DNA from 4 places in the Nonomuraea sp. NPDC048881 genome. Region 4 is predicted to be linked to each of the others. Evidence: riboswitches for the same ligand, from Rfam matches in the RefSeq annotation. Region 4 holds a riboswitch; each other region holds the start of a gene.
What was found. A riboswitch is a leader RNA that binds a small molecule or an ion and turns the genes downstream of it on or off. The one in region 4 is predicted to bind cyclic di-AMP.
Positions count from the first base shown of each region.

Region 1: it holds a riboswitch for cyclic di-AMP, as region 4 does, so the genes downstream of both, AB0C33_RS26355 (CHAP domain-containing protein) here and AB0C33_RS24185 (NlpC/P60 family protein) in region 4, are expected to answer to the same signal.
Region 2: it holds a riboswitch for cyclic di-AMP, as region 4 does, so the genes downstream of both, AB0C33_RS33485 (hypothetical protein) here and AB0C33_RS24185 (NlpC/P60 family protein) in region 4, are expected to answer to the same signal.
Region 3: it holds a riboswitch for cyclic di-AMP, as region 4 does, so the genes downstream of both, AB0C33_RS16380 (hypothetical protein) here and AB0C33_RS24185 (NlpC/P60 family protein) in region 4, are expected to answer to the same signal.

Region 1 is NZ_JBEZGC010000007.1:307,820-312,002, forward strand. It holds gene AB0C33_RS26345 (glycosyl hydrolase family 18 protein) at 1-1,400, opposite strand, end outside; gene AB0C33_RS26350 (luciferase family protein) at 1,643-1,990, shown strand; cyclic di-AMP (ydaO/yuaA leader) riboswitch at 2,251-2,388, shown strand; gene AB0C33_RS26355 (CHAP domain-containing protein) at 2,403-3,116, shown strand; gene AB0C33_RS26360 (TetR/AcrR family transcriptional regulator) at 3,168-3,716, opposite strand; gene AB0C33_RS26365 (nuclear transport factor 2 family protein) at 3,814-4,183, shown strand, end outside.
Region 2 is NZ_JBEZGC010000011.1:13,093-17,275, forward strand. It holds gene AB0C33_RS33475 (DeoR/GlpR family DNA-binding transcription regulator) at 155-934, shown strand; gene galT (galactose-1-phosphate uridylyltransferase) at 931-2,001, shown strand; cyclic di-AMP (ydaO/yuaA leader) riboswitch at 2,070-2,208, shown strand; gene AB0C33_RS33485 (hypothetical protein) at 2,214-3,191, shown strand; gene sigJ (RNA polymerase sigma factor SigJ) at 3,207-4,115, opposite strand.
Region 3 is NZ_JBEZGC010000004.1:275,864-280,046, forward strand. It holds gene AB0C33_RS16370 (hypothetical protein) at 1-178, shown strand, start outside; gene AB0C33_RS16375 (alpha/beta hydrolase) at 221-1,096, opposite strand; partial or broken gene AB0C33_RS16380 (hypothetical protein) at 1,382-1,810, opposite strand; cyclic di-AMP (ydaO/yuaA leader) riboswitch at 2,034-2,168, opposite strand; gene AB0C33_RS16385 (DUF5302 domain-containing protein) at 2,334-2,534, opposite strand; gene AB0C33_RS16390 (MDR family MFS transporter) at 2,582-4,036, opposite strand; gene AB0C33_RS16395 (PadR family transcriptional regulator) at 4,093-4,183, shown strand, end outside.
Region 4 is NZ_JBEZGC010000006.1:446,055-450,237, reverse strand. It holds gene AB0C33_RS24195 (RDD family protein) at 1-373, opposite strand, end outside; gene AB0C33_RS24190 (amino-acid N-acetyltransferase) at 459-1,028, opposite strand; cyclic di-AMP (ydaO/yuaA leader) riboswitch at 1,316-1,467, shown strand; gene AB0C33_RS24185 (NlpC/P60 family protein) at 1,474-2,517, shown strand; gene AB0C33_RS24180 (LuxR C-terminal-related transcriptional regulator) at 2,605-2,817, opposite strand; gene AB0C33_RS24175 (cytochrome P450) at 3,096-4,183, shown strand, end outside.

The sequences.
Region 1 (4,183 bases), on a different contig from region 4:
TCGGCGGTGATGGCCGCGGTGACCAGGTTGTTCGCGCCGAAGCGGGAGCGCAGCGCGGACATCACGTTCTTGAACGCCGCCGCGCCGCTGGTGTCACAGGTCAGGCCGCAGGCGTTCGGGTACTCCCAGTCGATGTCGATGCCGTCGAAGACGTCGGCCCAGCGGGGGTCCTCCACCAGCTTGTAGCAGGAGTCGGCGAAGGCGGTCGGGTTCTGCGCCGCCTGGCCGAAGCCGCCGGACCAGGTCCAGCCGCCGAAGGAGAAGAGCACCTTCAGGTTGGGGTACTTCTTCTTCAGCTTGCGCAGCTGGTTGAAGTTGCCGCGCAGCGCGCCGTTGTCCCAGGTGTCGGCGACGCCGTCGACGCTCTCGCCCGCCTGGTAGAAGCGGTCGTAGTCGGCGTAGCTGTCGCCGATCGTGCACTGCCCGTTCTGCACGTTGCCGAACGCGTAGTTGATGTGGGTCAGCTTGGCCGCCGAGCCGCTGGTGTCGATGTTCTTGACGTGGTAGCCGCGCTGGTAGATGCCCCACTGGACGAAGTAGCCCAGCACCTTGTTGCCGCCGCCACCGCCGCCGCCCGTGGTGGTCGCGGTGATCTGGTTGCTGTCGGCCGAGCGGTTGCCCGCCGCGTCACGCGCGCGCACGGTGTAGTTGTAGGGGGTGTTGGCGCTGAGGCCGGTGTCGTTGTACGTGGTGCCCGTGACGGTGGTGACCAGGGTGCCGCCGCGGTAGACCTCGTAGCCGGTGACCGCCACGTTGTCGGTGGAGGCGTTCCAGGCCAGCGAGACGCTGTTGTTGCTGACGCCGGTCGAGCGCAGGTTGCCGGGGACCGACGGCGGTGTCTTGTCGTCGCCGCCACCGCCGCCGGTGGTCGTCGCGGAGATCTGGTTGCTGTTGGCCGAGCGGTTGCCGGCCGCGTCACGCGCGCGCACGGTGTAGCTGTAGGCCGTGTTCGCGGTGAGGCCGGTGTCGTTGTACGTGGTGCCCGTGACGGTGGTGACCAGGGTGCCGCCGCGGTAGACCTCGTAGCCGGTCACGGCCACGTTGTCGGTGGAGGCGTTCCAGGCCAGGGCCACGCTCGTGTCCGTGACGCCGGTCGAGCGCAGGTTGCCCGGCACGGACGGCGCGGTCGTGTCGCTGCCGCCGCCGCCGGAGACCTTCCACAGCGCCGCCACGTTCGGCGGCTCCCAGCCGGGCTGGGAGGTGTGCGCCTGGAGACAGACGTAGTCGACGCCGTTGTAGGTGACGACCGTGCCCGCCGTGTAGGCGGTCCACGGGGCCCAGGCCGCCGCGTACGCCACCGTGCTGGCGGAGGCGAGCGCTGGGGCGGCCACGGCCGCGGTGAGAGGCAGGGCCAATGCCGCCATTCCCGCCAGGACCTTGCTCAGAATGGTGTGCTTCATGTCGCTCCGACATCCGTTGGGGGGTGTGTGGGGAGTGGGATGGGAGACTTCTGGGGAAACTATTAGGAAAGTTTCCTTTAAGTTGTGAATCGACGGTAGCTTCTGCCTGGGGGAGCGTCAATACGTATCGGTCAGGCGTCCGTAATCGTGCCGGTCAGACCCTGGGCGCGCCCGTTCACGAGGGGATAACGGTTCAGGAACGGGGGCTGACGGCGGGGTGAGCCGTGGCTCAGCATTGGAGCGTGGCAGGAATCTCCGCCTGGCGGCGGACGCCCACGCGACGCGGGCCCTACGTGGTCCGCGCGGTCGCGGAGTTACGGTCCTGGCCGTCGCTGAACGTCAGCGGCACCGGTCAGCAGGTCACCTTCGCCGTACACGGAACCGAGATCCTGCGCCTGGCCGGCCGGGACGAGATCCACGTACGGCTCACCGCCCCCGCCATCGGCCGCCTGGAGCCGTACCTGCGGGCGTGCGACCAGGTCCATGCCTGCCGCGACCGCGCCTGGGTCGCCGTGCAGGTCGACGCCGAGCCCGATCTGGAATTGTTGCTGGCGCTCACGAGTGTGGCGATAAAGGCGCACGTGGCGTGAACCGATTCGGTGCGTAGCGTTTCTCCCACGCACCGTCGAATTCATTGCCGCCATTTGCCTGGGAATTACTCGCCGGGTAGCTTGGTTGTACACAGCCGAACGGGGAGTCGTCCCAGGTAGGGATGGCATTGCCTGGGAATTACCCAAGCGGGACCCGTGTTGTACAGAGTCGATGCGGACATCCCCGCATCCGGGCGTCGCACATATACCTTCAGGCCCTTTCCCGGGCCCGGGAAGACGATGCGTCAGCCCTTTGCCTGACCAAGAGACCGCTGAATCCGCCTGTGCGCGGAACCGGGGACCCATGTGTCCAATGGGGTGAATCGGCACCGTGGTGCCGTAGGGCAGCTTCCCGCCCGAACCCGTCAGCTAACCCGGCAAGCGGCACGGAAGCTCAAGGAGTAACACCCTCATGGCCAAGCACCGTCTTCACCGTGCCTACAAGCTCGACCTCGCCAAGATCGCTCTCGGCGCGACCACCGTCGCCGGCGTGCTCGGCACGCACGCGGCAGTGAACGCCGACACCGCCACCGCCCACACCGCCACCCAGACCGCCAAGGTCGCCGGCGTGGCCGCCCAGCCGCGCGTCGCGCAGAACCGCGTCGCCGACGAGAGCGCCAAGGGCAAGGTCAACGTCACCGCCGCCCAGGTGCTGGCCACGGCCCGCGCCCAGGTCGGCACCTCCGAGGACGCCAACGGCGGCGGCACCAAGTTCCAGAAGTGGTACGCCGACTCGCAGCGCGCCGCCGAGACCGCCGCGCGTGACGGCGGCAACCGCGCCATGTACCTGAACGCCCCCTGGTGCTCGATGTTCGTCTCCTGGGTCGGCGAGCAGACCGGCGCCCGCCCGCAGGTCGGCTGGGACGCCTACACCGTGACCCACGCCAAGTGGTTCGCCGCCAACGACCGCTGGGGCACCGAGGCCAAGCCGGGCGCCGTCGTCTTCTTCTCCTGGAGCGGCAGCAAGAGCCTGAACGACATCCAGCATGTCGGCTTCGTCGTCAAGGACAACGGCGACGGCACGATCTCCACGATCGAGGGCAACACCGGCAACGGCAAGGTCGAGCAGCGTGTCCGCCCGACCTCCCAGGTCGTCGGCTACGGCTACCCGTCGTACGCCGCCTGATCCTGCCAAGCAAAGAGCGCATTCCCCGCGGGGAGTGCGCTCTTTCGCGTTTCAGGGCCGCCGGTGCCGGTGGACCAGGACCGCCGCGGCCTGCCCGGCCGAGCGGGCCGCGCCCGGCTCCTCGGAGATCATCGCGGTGACCGTGGCGCCGTCGATCAGGGTGAGCAACTGCTCGGCGAGCAGGCCGGGGTCCCCGGCTCCGGCCTCCTCGGCGAGCGAGCGCAGGTAGGCGCGCAGGCGCTCCTTGTGCTCGCGCACCGCCGTGCGGACGGCGGCCGAACCGGCGCCCAGCTCGGCGAAGGCGTTGGCGAACCCGCAGCCGCGGAAGCCGTCCTCGGCGAACCAGCGTTCCAGCCACGCGAAGACCGCCGGGATGCGGTCGCCGGCGTCGGCCACGTACGCGGTGAGCGAGGCCATCCAGCGTTCGTCGCGCCGCCGCAGATAGGCCACGACCAGCGCCTCCTTCGACGGGAAACACTGGTAGAGGCGTTTCAGCGAGACGCCGGAGGCGGCCCGGATCTCGTCCATGCCGACCGCCTGCACGCCGCGGCGGTAGAACAGGTCGCCCGCGGCGTCCAGCAGCCGCTGCTCGTGATCCATGACACCCCTCCAGGTGCTTGCCGCGGAGAACGATCGTTCTCTACGCTAGCGCACAACCCGGGAGAACGCCAGTTCTCTCGATCGGAGAGGACCGCCCATGACCCGCCCGCCCGTCCCGCCGTTCACCGAGGAGACCGCCCGGATCAAGGTCCAGGCCGCCGAGGACGCCTGGAACACCCGCGACCCCGACCGCGTCGCGCTCGCGTACACCGAGGACTCCGTGTGGCGCAACCGGGGCGAGTTCGTCACCGGCCGCGCCGAGATCGCGGAGTTCCTGCGCCGCAAGTGGGCCCGCGAGCTGGACTACGCCCTGCGCAAGGAGCTGTGGGCGGTCACCGGCGACCGCATCGCCGTGCGCTTCCAGTACGAGTCCCGCGACGCCGCCGGCCAGTGGTGGCGCAGCTACGGCAACGAGCAGTGGGAGTTCGACGCGTCGGGGCTGATGCGCCGCCGGGAGGCCAGCATCA
Region 2 (4,183 bases), on a different contig from region 4:
CGTGCACGTTTCGCCATGGGCTCACCTCCGACGGTCGGGATCGTGACCTACAAGGTCTCCCCTGCCCGCGGGCCGCACAAGCGATACGCCGTGACCTAACATTCCTCAACAAACTCGTGTCATAATTTGGTGGAATCTGTTGGAAGGGGTGGGCGTGCTCGCACAGCAGCGTCAGCAGACGATCCTCGAACGCGTACGCAGCAGCGGCGGCGTCCGGGTGGCCGACCTCGTGCGCGAGCTCGGCGTCTCCGACATGACGATACGCCGCGACCTTGAGGTGCTGGCCGAGCGCGGGCTGCTGGAGAAGGTCCACGGCGGCGCGACGGCCCTCGGCCCCGGCTCGACCGAGGAGCCCGGCTTCACCGCCAAGTCCGCCCGCCAGCAGCAGGAGAAGGAGGCCATCGCGCGGCACGCGGCCACCCTCGTACGGCCGGGCACCGCCGTGGCCCTCTCCGCCGGCACCACCACGTGGGCGCTGGCCCACCACCTCGTCGCGGTGGCCGAGCTGACCGTGATCACCAACTCGATCCCCGTCGCCGAGGTCTTCCACCGCAACCCGCGCGCCGACCGCACGGTCGTGCTGACCGGCGGCGTGCGCACGCCCTCCGACGCGCTCGTCGGCCCCGTGGCGGTGGCGGCCATCCGCCGCCTGCACGTGGACACGCTCTTCCTCGGGGTGCACGGCATGAGCCTGCGCGCCGGGTTCACCACGCCCAACCTGCTGGAGTCCGAGACCGACAGGGAGCTGGTGGCCGCGGCGCACCGGCTGGTGGTCCCCGCCGACCACACCAAATGGAACACGGTCGGCATCAGCACGATCGCCGAGCTGACCGAGGCCGACGTGGTCATCAGCGACGCGGGGCTGCCCGAGGAAGCACGCACCGAGCTGGCCGAACGGGCCGGAGAACTGATCATCGCGGAGGGCACGCCTTGAAGCGCACCATCACCCACCTGGCAGACGGCCGAGAGCTGATCTACTTCGACCGGCGCGACGACGCCGACCGGAGCGCGATCGACCGGCGGCCGCTCGATCCGCGGCCGGTGGCCTCCGAGCTGCGCTACGACCCGCTGACCGAGGAGTGGATCGCGATCGCCGGCCACCGGCAGACGCGGACGTTCCTGCCGCCGGCCGACGAGTGCCCGTTGTGCCCGTCGTCCGCCACGCGGGCGTCGGAGATCCCGGCCCATGACTATGACGTGGTGGTGTTCGAGAACCGCTTCCCCTCTTTCTCCGGAAATTTTGGGACTTACGGGGATGTCGGCGGCCTGAGTGAGGTGCGGCCGGGTGTCGGACGTTGTGAGGTGGTGTGCTTCACCTCCGACCACTCCTCCTCCTTCTCCAGGCTCTCCAATGCGCAGGTCAGGCTGGTCATGGAGGCGTGGGCCGACCGCACGGCGGAGCTGTCCGGCATGGAGGGCGTCGAACAGGTGTTCTGCTTCGAGAACCGGGGCGAGGAGATCGGCATCACGCTCCCCCACCCGCACGGGCAGATCTACGCCTATCCCTACGTGACCCCGCGCACCAAGCTCCAGCTGGGGGCCGCCTCTCGGCACACGGGCGGCAACCTGTTCGCCGACGTGCTGGCCGCCGAGCAGGCCGCCGGCACGCGGGTGGTGGCCGCCAACGAGCTCTGGACGGCGTTCGTGCCGGCCGCCGCGCGCTGGCCGTTCGAGGTGCACGTGTATCCGCACCGGCAGGTGCCCGACCTGGCGGCGCTGTCGGAGGAGGAGCGGGCCGCGTTCGCGCCGCTGTACACCTCGGTGCTGCGGGCGCTCGACGCGCTGTTCGGGGTCGCGATGCCGTACATCTCGGCCTGGCACCAGGCGCCGGTGCGGTACGGCCGCGAGCTGGCCTACCTGCGCCTGGAGCTGTTCAGCATCAGGCGGGCGCCCGGGAAGCTGAAGTACCTGGCGGGCTCGGAGTCGGCCATGGGGGCCTTCGTCAACGACGTGCTGCCGGAGGAGGCGGCACGCATGTTGCGATCACGAATTGATCACTAATTGGTTTCTCATTAAAGTCGCATGACTCGTGATCTACCACTAATATCCCGTTAGACATCGGCCATAACGGTCGTTGTATGCCTAATCCCGGGCGTGTTGCCCGGGAGCCGGGGACCCATCGCATCCGGGGTGAATCCGCGCAAGTGGTAGGGACTGCTCCCGTGCCCGAACCCGTCAGCTAACCCGGCCGGCAGAGGGAGAGGAACAACCACGTGGCGGCTTCGTCCCCCGCGAGTCTTGCCGTCGGTCTCATCACCGCCACCGCCCTGCTCGTCCATCCGGCCGCCGCCTCGGTCTCCGGGGCAGCCGCCGTGGCGGCCGCGCCCAAGCCGTCCGAGGCGCAGCTGCGGGCCCAGCTCAAGGAGCTCAACCGCAAGGTCGACAAGCTCATCGAGACGTACAACCTCAAGCGGGTCGAGCTGGCCAAGGCCCAGCAGGCCGCCACCACGGCCCAGCAGCGGCTCACCGCCGCCGAGCAGGCGCTGGCCACGGCCGAGCAGCGGGTCGCCGAGATCGCCCGGCTGCGCTACCAGAACGGCGACACCTCCCTGCCGGCGTTCATGATGACCCCGGACGGCGGCGGCGCGGCCGTGCTCGAACAGCTCACCGCCGAGCAGCAGGCGGTCGTGGACAGCGTGGCCAAGGCCCGCGACGACCAGAAGAAGGCCGCCACGGCCGCCGCCGCGCTCGCGACGGAGCTGAAGGCGGGCACGGCGGAGGTGGCCGAGCAGCGCGACGACGCCCAGGACGTCATCGACGACATCAAGAAGAAGCTCCAGGACCTGGTGCCGTTCGGGCCGGGCAAGAAGTCCGACGGGAGCTGGGCGCCCGAGCTGCCGGCCGGCTCGGACAACATCACGCCGCGCACCCGGCTGATGCGCGCGCAGGTGCAGAAGAACTTCTCGCTGCCGTACGAGGTGGGCTGCTTCCGGTCCGGCTCCAGCGGCGAGCACCCGCTCGGCCGGGCCTGCGACTTCATGATGAGCACGGGCGGCACCATGCCGAGCGCCGTCAACAACGCCCTCGGCGACCGGCTGGCCGACTGGGCGCTGAAGAACAAGGCCAAGCTGGGCGTCAAGTACGTGATCTGGAAGCAGCGCATCAACCAGGGCTCGGGCTGGCGCTCGATGTCCGACCGCGGCAGCATCACCGAGAACCACTACGACCACGTGCACATCTCGATGAACTAGCCGCGGACCGGCAGCTCAGCGGATGCCGGTGAGCTTGTCGGGGTTGGTGACGGAGTAGACGGCGGCGATCCGGTCGCCCTCGGGCGTGAGATCGACGACGACCACGGCCAGCGGCCCGTCACCGGAGAAGACGAGCGCGCACGGGTCGCCGGCCACCCGCCGGTAACGCAGGTCCACCGCGCCCGGGGTCAGCGTCGCGGCGACGGACATGAACAGCGCCGCCACCTGGTCCCGGCCGTGGACCGGATGCAGGCTGGTGGCCGGTCCCTTGCCGCCGCCGTCGGTCCACAAGGTCACCTCCGGCGCCAGCACCTCCAGCAGGGCCCGCAGGTCACCGCCGAGGGCGGCCGCGGCGAACCGCTCGGTCACCTCGGCGTGGACGTCGGGCTGGGTCCGGTGACGAGGACGGCGCGCGTGGACGTGGCGGCGCGCGCGGGCCGCGAGCTGCCGGACCGCCGCGGGCGTGCGCCCGAGGATGTCGGCCGTCTCCGGGTGGCTGAATCCGAACACCTCGTGCAGCACGAAGACCGCTCGTTCCAGCGGTGACAGGGTCTCCAGCACGACCAGCACCGCCATCGACAACGACTCCCCGCTCTCGGCGGCGCCTCCGGTGTTGTCGGGGGCCGTGACCAGCGGTTCCGGCAGCCAGGGGCCGACGTAGGTCTCCTGCCGGCGGCTCAGGTCCGCCCGCCGGGCGAGCGCCTGGTTCACCGCGATCCGCACCAGGTAGGCCCGGACGTTCTCCACCGGTCCGGCGTCCGGCCTGCGGTGCCGGGCGGACCAGGCCAGCCACGCCTCCTGCAGCACGTCCTCGGTGTCGGCGACGCTGCCGAGCATGTTGTAGACCACGGAGAACAGCAGTTCCCGGTAGCCGAGGAACTGCTCGGTGGCGGCGTCGGCGGGGTGCCGCGGGGTCGGTGTCATGGCGTGCCTCCTCGTCTGTCGTAACCGAAGAGTCCCGACGCGTGGCGATTGTGACATGAAGGCATCAA
Region 3 (4,183 bases), on a different contig from region 4:
CAAGGACGGCATCGAGGACATCCTGATCACGCTGACCGCCCAGTACCACATCATCCGCCCGCTGACCGGTCGCAGCGGCAAGGGCCTGTTCCTCTACCTCGCCCTCGACCGCAACCGGGCCAACCTGGCCCTGGCCCGGCACATGCTCAAGGTCATCGAGGAGAAGCTGGAGCTCTGACCGGCCCGCGCAGCGAGGCTCCGCGGCGGGTCATGCGGCGGGTCACGCGGCGGGCTCGGGCCGGGCGGGCGTCGCGGAGCCGGTGTGGGCGGTGATCTCGGCGACGATCGCGGGCCAGAGGGCGCGGGGCAGGTCGTGGCCCATGCCGGGGTAGGTGACCAGGCGGGCACCCGGGATGGCGGCGGCCGTGGCCCGCCCGCCGGCGAGCGGCACGAGCTGGTCGTCCTCGCCGTGGATGACCAGCGCGGGCACCTTCAGCCCGCCCAGCGCGGACGTGCGGTCGCCGGAGGCCATGATGGCGGCGAGCTGGCGGGCCGTGCCGGCCGGGTCGTGGCAGCGGTCGAAGGCGAGCCCGGCCAGCCTGGTGACGCGTTCGCGGTCCAGCTCCCAGCCGGGGGACCCGAGCACGGCCCAGGTCGTCAGCGCGCCGGCGACGACCCCCTCGCGGTCGGTCGCGGGCTTGGCGAAGAGCACCGCGGCGGCCGCCTCGGTCGGCGGGGCCGCCTGCGGGCCGGGCGTGGACATGATCGAGGTCAGGCTCAGCACGCGAGCGGGGTGCCGGATGGCCAGCGCCTGGGCGATCATCCCGCCCATCGAGGCGCCGACGACGTGCGCCGCGGGCAGGCCCAGGACGTCCATGAGCCCGGCGCTGTCGTCGGCCAGGTCGTCCAGCACGTACGGCGAGGGCGCGCCCCATGCGGGCACGCCCTCGTCGTGGAGATGGGTGGACAGGCCCGCGTCGCGGTTGTCGAACCTGACGACGTGGTGGCCCTGCTCGGCCAGGAGTTCGCAGAACTCGTCGTCCCAGTGGATGAGCTGGGCGCCGAGTCCCATGATGAGCAGCAGGGGCCTGCCCGCGGGTGAGCCGAAGCTCTCGTAGGCGATCTCGATGCCGTTGGCGGCTGCGCGCTGGATCACAGCGACCAGAATGTCATTCTAGTCGCGAGGCGTAAAGAGCGGTCTGTCCGGAGATCAGTCGTTGAGGAGCTTGCGCAGGCGCTCGCCGCCGAGCACCACGCCGCCGCCGGCCAGCACGAGCACGCCGGCCATGACGGTGCCGCCCATCGCGACGGTCTTCCCGACCTGGCCGCCGGCGGAACCGGCCGCGTCCTCGGCGGGCTTGTCGGCCAGCACCTTGGGAGGCTCGGCCGGGTTGTCGTCGAACCTGCCCCACGCGCCGGTGGAGAAGGCCACGGGGTAGTTCTTCTTGCCCTTGCCGTCGCCCCACTTGGTGATGACGTAGTCGATCTTGATGTGGCCCTGGCCGCCGTTGCCGTCCACGCCGAGCGTGTCGGGGTTGAAGGTGCCGCCGGTCAGCTCGGCGAAGGTCTTGGCGTCGAGGTCGAGCATGACGCCACGGCTGGAGGGCTCGCCGGGGCCGCGGTCGCCCACGAAGAACGGCATCTTCTTGCCGTTGTAGGTCACGTAGCCCTCGGTCATGAGGGGCCAGCTCGGGCTGGCGGCCAGGCCCTTCTGCATGGGCTTGCCGCTGGCGGGGAGGCCGGTGTCGCCGGCCCGGCCGGAGGAGTCGTCCCAGAAGTAGGAGGCCTTCGTGGAACCCTTGAGCAGGATCTTCTGGTCGTCGCCGGTGTCGGCGTGGGCGCCGGTGGCGGAGATCGTCAGCGCGCCCATGGCGGACACGGACAGCAGGGCGAGAGAGCGCAGGCCAAATCGAGACATGAAGCAGTGAAGTCCTTCGCGAGGGGACAGGGGGAACGCGCGTGACTACGGTGCGTAACCGGGCAGAGCGCCGAAAGGGTGGTTACGCGGCGCGTGGGGGAAGTCAGGGAAGAGACCGCTCAGCAGGCGGTCGTCACTACACTGTCCGGGGGTACGACGAGGTGGTACATGCGTGAAGTCCTCTCCATCTCGCCTACCGGGTTAGCTGACGGGTTCGGGCGTGGAGATGCCCTACCGGCACATGGCCGGATTCACCCCAATGAGATGGGTCCCCGGTTCCCGACAAGTCGGGATTCGGCGCCAGCTGTCGTCCCTCTCCTGGTAGGGACTACGCCACCAGCTGGTAATTGGTTAAGACGGTACCCAGAGATTCGGACAAATACAAACGAATCGTCATGAACCGGGTAAAGATCTACCTATCGAGGTAAAGAGAAAGGGGGCACGGCATGCCGTACCCCCTGCTAAATCGGACCTTTCAGCCGCCGCTCTTGCGCCTGAAGGATCTTTTACTCGCTGCCGGACCGTGCGCCCCGTGGATCTTCGACGGGTCCACGCCCCTGCCACCCGCGGCCGAGTCGGCCTGCTGCCCGCGCTTGCGTTCCAACGCCTCGCGGAACTTGCGCTTCATCTCGTCCTCGGGAGTCTCGCTGACTTCCGGCTCCGGTGTTTCCGCCATGAGGACCTCCTGGTTCTGGGGACATCCACAGCTTCGCACGACGTCGCTTACGACGCGAAACCGGCCTCCACTCTGCTTTCCGCCGCGGGCGCCTGCTCCAGCCGCCTGCCAGGCATCATGACCAGCGCGACCAGGGCGATCACCGCGCCCGCCACGCCCAGCGACGGGATGACCACGGCCGCCGCCGAGGCGTGCGCGGCCGCGAGCCCGTGGACCGGCGCGTCCGTGGTGATGACCGACGTGTACGCGGTGCCGGCCAGCGCCAGCGCCACCGAGCCGCCGATCTGCCGGAAGAAGGTGAGGTTGGCCGAGGCCGTGCCGATGTACCGCGGCGCGACGGCCTGCTGCACGGCCACGGTCAGCCCCGACAACATCGGCCCCATGCCGAGCCCGAGCAGCGCCATCCACCCGGCCAGCAGCAGGCCGTCGGTGCGCACGGTGAGGTTCAGGCAGAGCAGGCTGCCGGCCACCAGCAGGAACGGCGCCCCGACCAGCCACGGCTTGTACGTGCGCGTCCTGGACATCAGCGTGCCCATGAGCGCGCTGCCCGCCACCATCGCCAGCGTCATCGGGTAGATCCTCAGCCCGGACTCGGTGGCGCTGACGCCCAGCGCCTGCTGGAAGTAGCGCGGCAGGAACACCACGCCGGCGTACATGCAGAAGGCGGTGAAGAACGAGGTCGCGTTGACCAGCGTGTACGTACGGTCCCGGAACAGGTGCATCGGCATGACCGGGTTCGCCGCCCGCAGCTCGACCAGCACGAACGCGGCCAGCAGGACCAGCGCCAGCAGGATCGGCCCGGCCACGGGCGGGGAGGTCCAGGAGTTGCCGTCCAGGCCCTTCTCGGTCAGGCCGAGCAGCAGGGCGCTGATGGCCACGCTGAACACCGCGATGCCCGCGTAGTCCGGCCGGCCCCCGCCGCCGGTGCCCGGACGGAACGGCAGCCGCAGCACCACGATCGCGATCAGCACGATCCCGAGCGGCACGTTCACGTAGAAGGCCCACCGCCAGCTCGCGTGGTCGGTGAACAACCCGCCCAGGAAGGGCCCGGCCAGGTACGTCAACGCCATCACGCCGCCGAGCGCGCCCTGCACGCGGGCGCCGTTGCGTCCGGGCGGGAACATCTCCATCACCAGGGCCAGCGACAGCGGCAGCAACGCGCCCGCGCCCAGCCCCTGCACGGCGCGGAAGGCGATGAGCTGGGTCATGTCCTGGGCGAGCCCGCACAACGCCGATCCGACGACGAACACCGACATCCCGACGAGCAGCAGCGGCTTCCTGCCGTGCTGGTCGGACAGCCTGCCGTACAGCGGCACGGTGACGGTGGAGGTGAGCAGATAGGCCGTGACCACCCAGGTGTAGAGCCGGGTGCCGCCCAGCTCGCCGGTGATGCGGGGCAGCGCGGTGCCGACGATCGTCTGGTCGAGCATCGCCAGGAACATCCCGCCGAGCACCGCCAGCAACACCAGCCCGTTGCCCTTGGTCTTCATGTCATTAGTCACAGGTGAAGATTGATATGTAAGAGCTGACATGTCAAGCCTTCGCTATGCTGGCGGGCATGTCCCTGCGGATCGCGCTCCTCGGCCTGCTCGCCACCAAAGGCCCGGCCAGCGGCTACGACCTGGCCAAGAAGTTCGAGCACTCGCTCA
Region 4 (4,183 bases):
GCTGGCCGTACTGGGCCTCCTGGCCGTAGCCGGGCTGCGTGTACTGCTGGCCCGAGGACTGCGGCTGCTGGCCGTAGCCCTGCTGCTGGCCGTAGCCCTGCTGACCCGGGGCGGCCTGCTGGCCGTACTGGGGCTGCTGGCCGTAGCCCTGCTGCTGGCCGTACTGCTGTGGTTGCTGGCCGTACTGCTGTTGCTGGCCATAGCCCTGTTGCTGCTGCTGACCGTACGGGGGCTGGCCGAAGGCATCGTCCGCCCGGTAGCCGACCACAGTCACGTCCGGGTCGGGCTCGCCGGGCCGACGGCCGTGGTGCTGACCGTACTCGGGGTTCTCGCCGGAATCGTCCTGTGGGTACGGCGGCTGTCCGGTGCTCACCGTGTCACCTCGCTTCGAGTGCGCATGTGGCACGTGTCAGGACACATGCCTGTGCTGCCCAACGTATCGACATAGGTATCAACAATCACCTTTCCAAGTGGTCAAGGTCCGCGTCACCCGATGTCAGATGCAGCAGCATGCGGGTGTTGCCAAGGGTGTTCGGTTTGACGTGTTCCAGATCAAGGAACTCCGCCACACCCTCGTCGTACGAGGCCAGCAACTCGGCGTAGACCTCGGGTGAGACCGGTGTGCCCTGGATGGGGCGGAAACCGTGCCTCGCGAAGAAGTCGACCTCAAAAGTCAGACAGAATACACGCCGCAGCCCCAGATCCTTCGCCTGCCGGACGAGCGCCGAGACGATCCGCCGCCCCACACCCAGCCCCCGGCACGCGGGATCGACGGCCACCGTACGGACCTCGGCGAGGTCCTCCCAGAGCACGTGGAGCGCGCCGCAGCCGACGACCTCCCCGCCGCGCTCGGCCACCCAGAACTCCTGGACGTCCTCGTACAGCGTGACCGTGGCCTTCTCCAGGAGCCGCGGCCCCGCGCCCGCGTAGGTGTCCACGAGACGCCTGATCGCACGCACGTCGGGCGTGCGCGCACGCCTGACCACGACCGCGGTCTCGGGGACTGCCACTTCGGCCACCTGCTCCATGGCTCTCCAGGGTACAGATCTCATTACGGCTCGGCCCTAAATCCCACGTCTCGGGCATCTCATCACATCCCGTGGTCAGATGAACACGAGCCGACTTGGAGCTTTCCTCCAGACCTCAGCACCCCGAATGCTGGACAAAAGGTGCAGAAGCCCGCTTCCGTACGGCTACCCACGAGATCACCTTGTGACCCTTCAGTTGTGAAACCTCTACAGACTCGGCAGTTCCGGTTGAGCGTGAACCCGGAGTGCATTAGTGTCCAGCGACGATGTTCTCCGCGTAATGCGCGCGGAAAGACACGCCCAATTCCCGCAAGGGAAGCCGGGGAACCAACGGCGGCGAGCACCTGGCGCCACCACTTGGGGTGAATCCGACCATCTCGGTAGGGCTGCTCCGGCCCGAACCCGTCAGCTAACCCGGCCGGCGTCGATGAGAGGAGCTCGGTTGGTGAAGCGGACGTTCGACCGCTCGGGGAAGTCCGGGGGCAGGCACGCCCGCCCCCAGGAGCAGGCCAGGCGCGCACGCCGCCTCGGCGTCATCGGCGTGACCGTCGCCGCGATGCTGTTCGCCGTCCCCGTCGGTTCCGCCGCCGCCGACCCGAAGCCGTCGCTCTCCGAGCTCTCCGACCAGGTGGAGAAGCTGCACGAAGAGATCGAGACGCTGGCCGAGCAGTACAACGAGCAGCGCGAACGGCTGAAGGCCGCCCAGAAGGCCAACGACTCCGCCCAGAAGATCCTGGCCACCAGCGAGTCCGATCTGGCCGCCAAGCGCGCCAGGGCCTCGCTGCTCGCCCAGAACGCCTACATCACCGGTGGCCTGGACAAGGCCCTGGCCTTCGCCCAGTCCGGCGACCCCGAGACCTTCCTCGACCGGGCCGCGACCACGTACGCGCTCGAACAGCAGCAGGGCGAGGAGGTCAACCAGCTCGCCAGGGCCATGGAGGCCGCCGAGCGGGCCAGGGCCGGCGCCAAGACCCGCATCGCCGAGGTCCAGAAGATCGTCACCGATCTGGAGAGCAGGCGCTCGAAGATCACCAAGCTGGTCGCCAAGGTCGAGAGCAACCTCTACCGGCGGGCCGTCGGCGAGGCCGGCCGTCCCGGCACCCGGGCCGTGCGCGTCAACCTGCCGGTCATCGGCGACGGCAAGGCCGCCCAGGCCGTCAAGTGGGCCCTCACCCAGCAGCTCAAGCCGTACGTGTGGGGCGCCGAAGGGCCGCGCTCCTACGACTGCTCCGGGCTGGTGATGGCCGCCTACCAGCGCGTGGGCATCTCGCTCCCCCACTACACCGGCGACCAGTGGACGGCCGGCAGGCAGGTCAGCCGCGACCAGCTGCGCCCCGGCGACCTGGTGTTCTTCTACAGCGACCTGCACCACGTCGGCATCTACATCGGCGGCGGCATGATGGTCCACGCTCCGCGGACGGGTGACGTCGTGCGGGTCGCCCCGATCGGCGGGCGGCCGTTCGCCGGCGGCGTGCGCATCGCGGACTGACCCGCGCGCCACTTCGCCCAGCGCCACTTCGCCCAGCGCCACTTCGCCCAGCGTCACTGGATGATGCGCGCCACCTGCTGAGCGCCGCTAGATGAGCTGGCGGCGCGCCGCCCATGCCACGGCCTCGATCGCCGTGGCCACGCCGATGCGGTCGCAGATGCCCCTCAGCCTGCGCCGTACGGTCCGTCCGCTGATATCCAGCCGCCTGCCGACCCGATCGACCGTCACTCCCCTGGCCAGCTCGGCCAGTAACGCCAAATCCGCGTGGCTCAGCTCAACGCCTTCTGTGAGCACATCCACCGGGAGCCCTCCCCCAAACAGCAGAACTCGGACCTTTCAGGCGAAGCAAAGCCGCTCGTCTCGGTGAAGGTAAACGCATCGCGGAAAGGTCGTCAAGCGCGACAATCGGCGCCCTTGACCAGCGCTATTGACATGATCACTTATATGTGACGTACTCCGCATATGTTGGCACGCCGTGGTCCGCTATGAACGGTCCAAACGATCAATTCGGCGGCCCGGTTCCACCTCCGATGAGCGCCACCGACGTGCTGGGTTTTGATCCCTCGGATCCGCAATTTGTGCGCGATCCGTACGTCCGATATCGCGAGCTGCGAGCCGCCGGGCCGATCTTCAGAACGCGCGGCGGGCTGCTCGTCGTGACCACGTACGAGTTGTGCGCGGCCGTGCTGCGCGACCCCGGGTTCGGTCACGGAACGTCCCCTCCCGCGCAGGAAGAGGCAGGTCAGCCCGGCCGGTCGTTCCTGCTCATGGACCCGCCCGATCACACCCGGTTGCGTGCTCTGGTCAGCCGCGCGTTCACGCCGCGCATGGTGGCCCGTCTCAGGCCGCGGATCGAGGAGATCACCGCCGACCTGATCGGGCGGCTGCCGGAGGAGGCGGAGCTGATTTCCGGCTTCGCGTACCCGCTGCCGGTGATGGTGATCAGCGAGATGCTCGGGGTGCCGCCGGAGGACCACGACCGCTTCCGCGGATGGAGCGAGGCCCTTGCCCGCGGACTTGACCCGATGCTGACAGACGCCCTCATGTCGGAAACGGAGCGTTCCAGGAACGAGTTCCGCGACTACTTCCGCCACCTGATCGCGCGGCGGCGCGAGCGTCCCGGCGAGGACCTCCTGAGCGCACTCGCACACGTCGAGGAGCTCACCGAGGCCGAGTTGCTGGCGACCTGCGTGCTGCTGCTCGTGGCCGGCCACGAGACCACCGTCAACCTCATCGCGAACGGCGTGCTGAACCTGCTGCGGCACGACCTGCTGCACCGCGCCGCCGAGCGCCCGAGGGAGGTCGTGGAGGAGGTGCTGCGCTTCGATCCGCCGGTCCAGCTCACCTCCAGGATCGCGCTGGAGGACCGGGAACTCGGCGGGACGCCGGTGCCCGCGGGCTCGGCCGTGCTCGTGCCGATCGGCGCGGCCAATCGCGATCCCGCCGTGTTCGCCGATCCCGACCGGTTCGACCCCGGCCGCGAGCCCGGCCGCCACCTGGCCTTCGGGCTCGGCCTGCACTTCTGCCTGGGCGCGACGCTGGCCAGGATGGAAGGCGAGATCGCGCTGTCGGCGCTGGCCGCGGCGGCGCCGAAGATGGAGGCCGCCGATCCGGAGCCGCCGTACAAGGAGAACGTGGTGCTGCGCGGGCTGGCCCGGCTGCCGGT